One region of the Caenimonas aquaedulcis genome, then DNA from elsewhere that is predicted to be linked to it. Evidence: predicted binding sites of a transcription regulator. Region 1 holds the regulator's gene; the other holds the start of a gene.
The links. The regulator FNR, encoded in region 1, switches genes on or off when oxygen is low (the NO sensors DNR and NnrR bind a similar motif). The targets are predictions, from matches to a motif close to TTGATNNNNATCAA.
Positions count from the first base shown of each region.

Region 2: a site for FNR is predicted at 2,960-2,973, ahead of oxc (oxalyl-CoA decarboxylase). Genes of this name have one in related genera too.

Region 1 covers NZ_JADWYS010000001.1:4,032,461-4,037,315, reverse strand. The annotation lists gene I5803_RS19480 (ribose-phosphate diphosphokinase) at 1-278, shown strand, start outside; gene I5803_RS19475 (YgaP family membrane protein) at 265-459, shown strand; gene I5803_RS19470 (trypsin-like peptidase domain-containing protein) at 476-1,801, opposite strand; gene I5803_RS19465 (hemerythrin domain-containing protein) at 1,842-2,432, opposite strand; gene fnr (fumarate/nitrate reduction transcriptional regulator Fnr) at 2,454-3,233, opposite strand; gene I5803_RS19455 (response regulator) at 3,244-3,648, opposite strand; gene mgtA (magnesium-translocating P-type ATPase) at 3,705-4,855, opposite strand, start outside.
Region 2 covers NZ_JADWYS010000001.1:245,106-249,960, forward strand. The annotation lists gene frc (formyl-CoA transferase) at 1-1,107, opposite strand, end outside; gene oxc (oxalyl-CoA decarboxylase) at 1,143-2,867, opposite strand; gene I5803_RS01095 (Crp/Fnr family transcriptional regulator) at 3,030-3,638, shown strand; gene I5803_RS01100 (cytidylate kinase family protein) at 3,764-4,597, opposite strand; gene I5803_RS01105 (tripartite tricarboxylate transporter permease) at 4,618-4,855, opposite strand, start outside.

The DNA.
Region 1 (4,855 bases):
TCGTCTCCTCCGGCGCCACCCTGCTCGCCGCGGTGGAGGCGCTCGCGCGCGCCGGCGCGCGGCCGCCCGTGTGCGTCGCCGTTCACGCGCTGCCGGAAGGCGACGCGGTGTGGAAGCTCATGGCCGCGGGCGTCACCCGCTTCGCCAGCTGCGATTCGATTGCCCACGCGTCCAACGCGATCGGCCTGGCCCCCCTGCTCGCGCAGGCGGTCAGGCGGCTCGCGTCCGTCCCCGTTTCCTCAACCCACCCTGAAAGGCATCCCCATGAAAGTCAATGAAGGTACCCTGGACCGCAGCCTGCGCGTCATCGCCGGCCTCGCGCTGATCGCCCTCGCCTACTTCGGCACCATCGGCGCGTGGGGCTATATCGGCGTCGTGCCGCTCGTCACGGGCGCGGCCGGCATGTGCCCACTGTACAGCCTGCTCGGCATCTCGACCTGCCCGGCGTCCACCAGGTAGTTCGCGCCGCGCCGCGTCACCGCCCCAGTCGGTCGACCGGGACGTACGAGGCCACGCCGCCGCGCTCGACCAGCAGGGCCACCGTGGGCTTGTCCGCGGCGGCGCGCAGCGCCGCGTCGAACTCCGACGCGGTGGCGACCGGGATGCCGTTGACCGCCGTGATGCGGTCGCCGGGCTCGATGCCGGCGAGCAGGCTGGAGCCGACGACGTCGTCGACGTAGACGCCCGCCGGCAGGCCCGCGGTCGCGCCGGCCGGCGCAAGCCCCAGGCCGAGCCGGATCTCCGGGGCCGTCCGCGCGGTGGGCGACGCATCGGCCTGCGTGCGCGCAGCCTGCGCATGCACGCGCACGGTGGACATCGCCTCGCCACGCCACAGCCGCAGCGCCAGCGATTCGCCGGGCTTCAACGCGGAGAATTCTTCCTCGATCTGCGCGTGCGAGGCCGTGCGCCGCGAGCCTGTGGCGACCAGCACGTCGCCGCTGCGAAGGCCGGCGGCTTCCGCGGCGCTGCCCGGCGCGACTTTCACGACGAGCGCGCCGCCCGTCTCGCCCAGCCCGAACGCGCGCGCGAGGTCCGCGGTGACGGGCTGCGTCACCACGCCGAGCTCGGCGCGGCGCGAGCGGCCCGCGCGGATGCGCGACACGATGCGCAGGACCTGGTCGGCCGGCAACGCGAACGACACGCCGGCGAAGATGCCGTTGTCCGAATAGATCAGCGAGTTCATCCCGACGACGGCGCCGTCTGACGTGAACAGCGGGCCGCCGGAGCTGCCGGGGTTGATCGCCACGTCCGTCTGGATGAGCGGCAGCACGCTGCCGCCGGGCAGGAAGCGCGGGTAGGCGCTCACCACACCCGCGGTCACCGTGTGCTCGAAGCCGAAGGGCGCGCCCATCGCGGCGACCCATTCGCCGGGGCACACGCGGCGCTGCGGCTCGAGCGGCGCGGCCGGCAGGCCCGACGCCTCGACCTTCAGCAGGGCGACGTCGGCATCGCGGTCGAAGCCGGCGACGCGCGCCTGCAGCCTGCGCCCGTCGGCCATCGCGATCCAGGTCTCCCGCGCATCGAACACCACATGCGCGCTGGTGGCGACGAACCCATCGGGCGACAGGATGAAGCCCGAGGCGAAGGACCGCTCGAGCGGCGCGTCGGGAAACGGCGGCGTGCGGTCGGGCCCGCCGAAGACGGAATCGACGCGCCGGGGCCGGATGACGAGCACGCTCACCACCGCCGGCGCGGTGCGCGCGGCCGCCGCGGAGAAACTGCGCGTCGCGCCCGGGGGCCGGGGCACGGCGCACGGGTCGTCGGAGGCGGATGCCGGCGCCGCGAAGAGCGCTGCTGCCATGGCGAGGGCGGCAACGCGGGCCGGCCGCCCGCCCCGCGGCTCAGGCATGCAGCTCGGGCCCGACGCCGATCGGCGCGGGCGCCGCCATGACGATGCGCGTGAAGAGGCGGTCGTAGACCGGGTCGCGCACGCCGCCGGCGAGCGGGTCCCGGTCCTGCTCGAAGGCCAGGTCGAGCTCCTTCCACTCCTTGCTCGTGAGCGCCTCTTCGGCGCCGGGCAGCAGCTGCGTCTCCTCCACGCGCATGTGCTCGAGGTAGAAGGCGGCGTACTTTTCCGCGGCGTCCTCGAAGATCGGGCGGCGCGAATCGCCGACCAGCTCCCAGGCGAGCAGCAGGTGCTGCAGTTCCCGCACCTTGCCCTCGCCGCGCATGTGGTCCGCCTCGAGCTTGCGGATCACGGGCATGAGCGCCGGCACCGCGCGGGCGATGCGGGGAAAGAGCAGGTCCGACTCCTTGGGGTGGTGCCGCTTCTCCGGAAATTCGTCGATGTAGAACAGCATGGCGCGCAGCACGTCGAAGAAACGCTCGGGCTGGTCGCCGGGGCCGTTGGCGATCATCATCTTCAGCGAACGCAGCATGGCGGCCACGGCCGAATGCTCCTCCCGGATGATCTGTGTGCAGCTATGGGGCATGGGGTTGACCTCTGGTTGCGTTCAGTGGATGCGCATGTCGAGGGCCCGCGACAGGCCCGCGAGGTCGAGGATGCGGATGTGGCGCTTGTCCACTTCCAGCAGGCCGCGCTGCTGGAACGCGGAGAAGGTGCGGCTCACCGTCTCGAGCTTCATGCCGAGGTAGCTGCCGATCTCGGCGCGGGACATGCGCAGGTGGAACTCGCTGGCCGAGTAGCCGCGGGCCTTCATGCGCTGCGACAGGTTCAGCAGGAAGGCCGCGAGGCGCTCCTCCGCGTTCATGCTCCCGAGCAGCATCATCAGGCTGTGCTCGCGCACGATCTCGCGGCTCATGAGGCGGCTCACCAGGTGGTGCATGTTGCTGTGGGCTGCCGACAGCTCGTTCAGGTGCTCGTAGGGGATGGCGCAGATCTCCGCGTCCTCGAGGGCCGTCGCGCCGCTCGCATGGTGTCCCTGCGCGACGCCGTCGAGCCCCATCAGCTCGCCGGCCATGTGGAAGCCGGTGACCTGGTCGCGCCCGTCCTGCAGCGTGAGGCTGGACTTGAAGGTGCCGCTGCGCACGGCGTAGATGTACTGGAAGCGGTCGCCCTCATGGTAGAGCGGCTGGCCCAGCTTCACCTTGCGGCGCCCGAAGAGCAGGCCGTCCAGGCGCACCACGTCGTCGCCCGTCATGCCGCAGGGCAGGCACAGCTCCTTCAGGTGGCAGGCGGAGCATTGCGTCTTGAGCGGCGCGGCGACGCGGATGTCGCGCACCGGCAGTTGCCGCGTGAACGTGACGGGGGCTTCGAGAGTGGCTGCGTTCATGATCATCCTCCTACGGATTGGCGTTCGTTGAATCGGGTTGGCGGGCGGCGACGGCGACGGCCTGGGCGAGTTGGCCCGAGTCGCTGCCCTTGTCCAGGAAGCGCGCCGCGCCTGCTTTCAGGTAGCGCGTGCGATAGGCCTGCGCGGAGTTGTTGGTGAAGACGACGAAAGCGACACCCGGCGCGGCGGGCCGTACCGCCTGCAAGACCTCCAGGCCCGTGCCGCCCTCGAGCTGCACGTCCAGCACGACGACGTCGGGCCGGAGCGCCAGGATCGAGGCGATGCAGCCGCGGGGCGTCTCGCCCTCCCCCACGATCAGCGCGCCTTTCGATTCGAGGAGGTTGCCGACGCGCGAGCGGATCAGTGCGGAGTCGTCGGCGAGGAATACGCGGATGGGAAGCTGGCTGTCGGGCATGGCGCAACTTTGGCCCAACGCCCCGCCGCGCGACATCGGCGGCGGACGAAAGAACGCTAGGAATGGCCCTGAATGCGGCTTCCCGAATGCCCGGCGGCCCTAGGAATTTTCCTAGCGGCGCGCGACCGGTAGAAGCGGCGCTTGACGAGTTCCAGCAGCAGGAGGTAGCTCACCGTCATGCCCGTGATGGCGAGGTAGAACGATGCCGGCAGGCCCACCAGCCCGAACCACGCCCCCAGGGGCGTGAAGGGCAGCACCGCCGCGAACGAGAGCACGGCGAGGGCGGCGGCCGCCACGGCGGGATGCGGCCGGCCCGCGATGGCCGGGCCGCGCGTGCGGATCACGAAGACCGCCAGGACCTGCGTGGCGAGGGATTCGAGGAACCACGCCGACTGGAACTGCGCGGGGGCGGCATCCAGCACGTGCAGCAGCACGACGAACAGGCCGATGTCGAACAGCGAACTCACCGGCCCGATCACGAGCATGAAGCGCCGCAGGCGGGCGATGTCCCAGCGCACGGGCGCAGCGACGTCCTGCGCATCGACGCGGTCCAGCGGCAGCGCGGCGGACACGCCGTCGTACAGCAGGTTGTTCAGCAGGATCTGCACCGGCAGCATCGGGAGGAACGGCAGGAACACCGCGGCGGCGGCCATGCTGGCCATGTTGCCGAAGTTGGAACTGGTGCCCAGCAGGATGTACTTGCGCGTGTTGGCGATGGTCCGCCTGCCCTCGCCCACCGCCGCGCCGAGCACGCCCAGGTCGTGGCGCAGCAGCACGAGATCGGCGGCCGCGCGCGCGCTGTCGCAGGCGGAGTCCACCGAGATCCCCACGTCCGCGCTGTGGAGCGCGGGCGCGTCGTTGATGCCGTCGCCCAGGTAGCCCACGACGTGGCCGCGCGCGCGCAGCGCCCGGATCACCCGGTTCTTCTGGATCGGGTCCACGCGGCAGAACAGGTTGCACGCCTGCGCGCGATGCGCGAGCGCGCGGTCGTCCATCGCGGCGATCTCGTGTCCCAGCAGCACGCCCTCGACGCGCATGCCCAGCGCTTCGCACACATGTCGCGTGACGAGGTCACTGTCGCCGCTCACCACCTTCACGCCCACGCCGCGCGCCTGCAGGTCCGCGATGGCCGCGCCCGCGTCGGCCTTGGGCGGGTCGAGGAACGCCGCAAAGCCGGCGAACACGAGCGCGTTCTCGTCCTCCAGCC
Region 2 (4,855 bases), 3.8 Mb from region 1:
CACCGTCAGGTACTTGCCGCGCTTGGGGTGGTCGACTTCGACCACGGTGCCCGTTTCGCGCAGCGACGGTTCCTCGGCGATCTCCTTCATCGAGAGGATCGGGCCGCAGGGGATGTCGTACTTGTTGAGGATGTCCATCGCCTCGAACTTGTCGTGCTGCTTGGTCCATTCCTCGATGCGCGAGAAGATCGTCTTCAGGTGCGGCAGGCGCGCCTTGGGCGTCGCGTAGCTGGGGTCGGTGATCCAGCCTTCCTCGCCGATCACCTTGCAGATCGCGCCCCACACCGGCGCCTGCGTGATGAAGTAGATGTAGGCGTTCGGGTCCGTCTGCCAGCCCTTGCACTTGAGGATCCAGCCCGGCTGGCCGCCGCCCGAGGCGTTGCCCGCGCGCGGCACGGCCTCGAGGAATTCCTTGTCGGGGTACTGCGGATACTCTTCGAGCACGTGCTTGCGGTCCAGGCGCTGCTGGTCGCGCAGCTTCACGCGGCACAGGTTCAGCACGGCGTCCTGCATGGCGGCGAGCACCTTCTGGCCGCGGCCGGTGGTGTTGCGCTGGTAGAGCGCGGCGACGATGCCCAGGGCCAGGTGCAGGCCCGTGCCGCTGTCGCCGATCTGCGCGCCCGTGACGAGCGGCGGGCCGTCGTCGAAGCCGGTGGTGGAGGCCGCGCCGCCCGCGCACTGCGCGACGTTCTCGTAGACCTTGCAGTCCTCGTACGGCCCGGGGCCGAAGCCCTTGACGGACGCCATGATCATGCGCGGGTTCAGCTCCTGGATGCGCTCCCACGAGAAGCCCATGCGGTCGAGCGCGCCGGGCGCGAAGTTCTCGACCAGCACGTCGCATTCCTTCACCAGGCGCTCCAGCACTTCCTTGCCCTTTGGGTCCTTGGTGTTGATCGTGATGGAGCGCTTGTTGTGGTTGAGCATCGTGAAGTAGAGGCTGTCCACGCCGTCGATGTCGCGCAGCTGGCCGCGCGTCGCGTCGCCTTCGCCCGCCTTCTCCACCTTGATCACGTCCGCGCCGAACCACGCGAGCAGCTGGGTGCAGGTGGGGCCGGATTGCACGTGCGTGAAATCGAGGATCTTGACGCCGTCCAGGGCTTTGCTCATGGCTTGTTCTCTCTCTTCAAAGTTTCAAAAACCGGTTACTTCTTCTTCGCGTTCGGGTTCAGGCTGGTGATGCGTCCGCTCTCGGTGCCCGCCGTCTCGTCGATGATGGCATTGATCAGGGTCGGCTTGCCGGAAGACACCGCCTCGTCCAGCGCCTTCTTCAGCTCGGCCGTGGTCTTCGCGTAGACGCCCGTGCCGCCGAACGCCTGCATCAGCATCTCGTAGCGCGCGTCCTTCACGAAGACCGTGGGCGCGACGTCCTTGCCGCCGCTCGCGTTCTGGTCGGTGCCCTTGTAGACGCCGTTGTTGTTCATCACCACCACGCACACCGGCAGGTTGTAGCGGCAGATCGTCTCGACTTCCATGCCCGAGAACCCGAAGGCGCTGTCGCCGCACACGGCGATCACCGGCTTGCCCGTCTCGACGGCAGCGGCGACGGCGAAGCCCATGCCGATGCCCATGATGCCCCAGGTGCCGACATCGAGGCGCTTGCGCGGCTCGTACATGTCCACGATGCTGCGCGTGAAGTCGAGCGCGTTGGCGCCTTCGTTGACGAGGACCGCGTCGGGACGCTCCTTGATCTTGTTGCGCACGACGTTGAGCGCGCTGTGGAAGTTCATGGGCGAAGGATCCTTCGCCAGCGTCTCGGCCATCTTGGTGAGGTTCTTGTCCTTGCGCTCGGAGATCGCGCTGGTCCACTCGGCCGGCGGCTTGGCCCACGAGGAGCCGATCGCCGCGTTCAGTGCCGCGACGCAGGAGCCGATGTCGCCGATCACCGGCGCCGCGATCGCGACGTTGCTGTCGGCTTCCGTCGGCGAGATATCCACCTGGATGAACTGCTGGCCGCCACCGTCCTTGCCCGACGCGCCGCCCCAGGTCTTGCCCTTGCCGTGCGACAGCAGCCAGTTCAGGCGCGCACCGACGAGCATCACGACGTCGGCTTCGGCGAGCACATAGGACCGCGCGGCGGAAGCCGACTGCGCATGGTTGTCGGGCAGCAGGCCTTTGGCCATCGACATCGGCAGGTAGGGGATGCCGGTTTTCTCGACGAGCGCCTTGATGTCCGCGTCGGCCTGCGCGTAGGCCGCGCCCTTGCCCAGGAGGATGAGGGGCTTTTTCGCGCCCTTGAGCAGGTCCACGGCGCGCTTGACGGCATCCGGCGCGGGGATCTGCTTCGGCGCGGCATCGACCACCTTGATCAGCGACTTCTTGCCCGCGGCCGCATCGATGGTTTGCGCGAAGAGTTTCGCCGGCAGGTCGAGGTACACGCCGCCCGGGCGTCCGGAAACGGCGGAGCGGATGGCGCGCGCGATGCCGACGCCGATGTCTTCGGCATGCAGCACGCGGAAGGCCGCCTTGCACAGCGGCTTCGCGATGGCGAGCTGGTCCATCTCTTCGTAGTCGCCTTGCTGCAGGTCGACGATTTCGCGTTCCGAGGAGCCGCTGATGAGGATCATCGGGAAGCAGTTGGTCGTGGCATTCGCGAGCGCGGTGAGGCCGTTCAGGAAACCGGGTGCCGACACGGTGAAGCAGATGCCGGGCTTTTGCGTGAGGAAGCCCGCGGCCGCGGCGGCGTTGCCCGCATGCTGTTCGTGCCGGAAGGCGATCACGCGCATGCCTTCGCCTTGCGCCATGCGCAGGAAGTCGGTGATCGGGATGCCCGGGAGGCAGTAGATGGTGTCCAGCCCGTTGAGCTTCAGCGCGTCGATGACGAGGTGAAAGCCGTCGGTCGTGGCCTGCGATTGGGTTTCTGTCGTCATGTCTTCAGGTCCTGCGGGTGCCGTCTCCCGCCCCGTGCGGAAGGCCTGCTCACCCCTGCGCGGTATCATAGGAAACGCCTTGCGCGGCACTCTTGACCGGGGTCAATTTTCACCAATCCACCCGGCGCGCGGCGGGCACCCCGGCACCGAACTTTCCCCTGCATGTCATCCGTCGACAACCATCCCGAAAGAAACGTCATCCGCGTCCAGCTGGCGCACAACGTCGTCCTCAAGGGGATGACCGCGGCCCAGACGATGGAGCTGGAAACGCATCTCGCGGTGCTGGACGTGCAAAAAGGCGAGAACCTGCTCAACCAGGGCGTGCACGAAATGGAGCAGTACTTCATCCTGGACGGCGTGCTCAAACGTGTGGTCACGAACCAGGAAGGCAAGGAGATGATCCTGCGCTTCACGGACGAAGGCGATTTCGAGACGAGCTACGCCGCGTGGCGCCTGGGCACGCCGACGCCGTACAGCATCGTGAGCGTGACGAAGGCGAGGGTGGCGAAGCTGCCGATGCGCGAGTGGGTGGGCTTCCTGGAGCGCCACCCCGGATTGAAGCAATCCTTCGAGTATTACGTGATGCAGGAAATGAGCGAAATCATGGCGCACACGATTACGCTGCACCTGCTGGATGCGCCGGGACGCGTGAAGCGTTTCCAGCGCAAGCACCCTGAGCTGTTCGACCGGGTGCCCAAGAAGGAATTGGCGACCTACCTGAATCTCTCCGCGGAGACGCTGAGCCGGTTGAAGCAGCGGGGGAAGATTTAGGGGGCAAGGACGCAGAATTCGCAGAAGTTACGCAGAATGAAGACAAGAAGAATTCAAAATTTCATTTGATTTTTTCTTGTATTTCTTCTGCGTAACTTCTGCGAATTCTGCGTCCGGTATCAAAATCAAGTCTTCGCATGTGCAAACCGCCGCGTCACCGCCATGATCCGCAGCTGGTTGTCTACATTGCCCGCGCCCGCGACCGCGCTGGCCACCCGCGCGGTTTCCGACCGCTCCGCGTCGTTCAGCACGATGCCCTGCAGCACCACCTTCCCCTGCGACGAATCGACTTCGATGTTCACCTCGCGCGTCGATTCGTTGTCGCGCAGCGCCGCGCGGATCGCGGAATTGAGCGCCAGGCTTTGCAGCTTCGCGCGTGAGGCTTCGGTTTCCGCAAATTCCGGGCGGCCGGCCAGGTGCAGGATCTGCGCGGCGCAGCTTTCCACCGTCACGCGATCGGTGTTGAGCACCAGGTCGTAGAGGAGGGGGTCGCCCCAGGTCACGCCGAAGCGGTCGTGCATGCGGGTGGCATGGGCGTCGTCGCTGCGGCGCACCTCGGCCTGCGCGAAGTCGCGGTCGTCCGTGCCGAGATGCTCCATCAGCCAGTCCACCCGCTTGTCGAAGGATCGCGTGATGCGCACCGTGACGACGTGCGGCACGTCGCGCAGCAGGCAGGTCGCGCCCCAGCCGCGCAGCACCACGTTGCCGCGGCCCGCGAGTGCATAGACTTCCTTGGCCGTGTACACCGCTTCGGTGTCGTGGTCGCTCTTGAGCCGCTCCATGAGGCCGGCCTTGCCCTCCCGCAGGCGGCTGATCAGGCTGGTGGATACCTGCATGCGCCCGGCGACGCCTTCCAGCACCTCGTGCCGCAGCACCTCGAGCTGCGACACGCGGCCGAGCTCGATGGCGACGTCCTTCGCGAGCGAGCCCATTTCCTGGGTGAGGGCGATGACGGGCATGGCGTGCTCCTCGGTTCAGGTCAGTCGACCGGCTGTTCTTCGGCGAAGGACTCGCGCTTGGGCGGGCGCACCCTGGCGATGAGCCGGGAGATGAGCGGCCACAGCAGCAGCAGGATCGCGAGCGTGGAGATCGTGCCGACCAGCGGGTTCGACCACAGGATGCCCAGCTCGCCCTGCGAGACCAGCATCGCCTGGCGGAACGAATCCTCCGCCTTGTCGCCCAACACCAGCGCGAGCACCAGCGGCGCAAGCGGATAG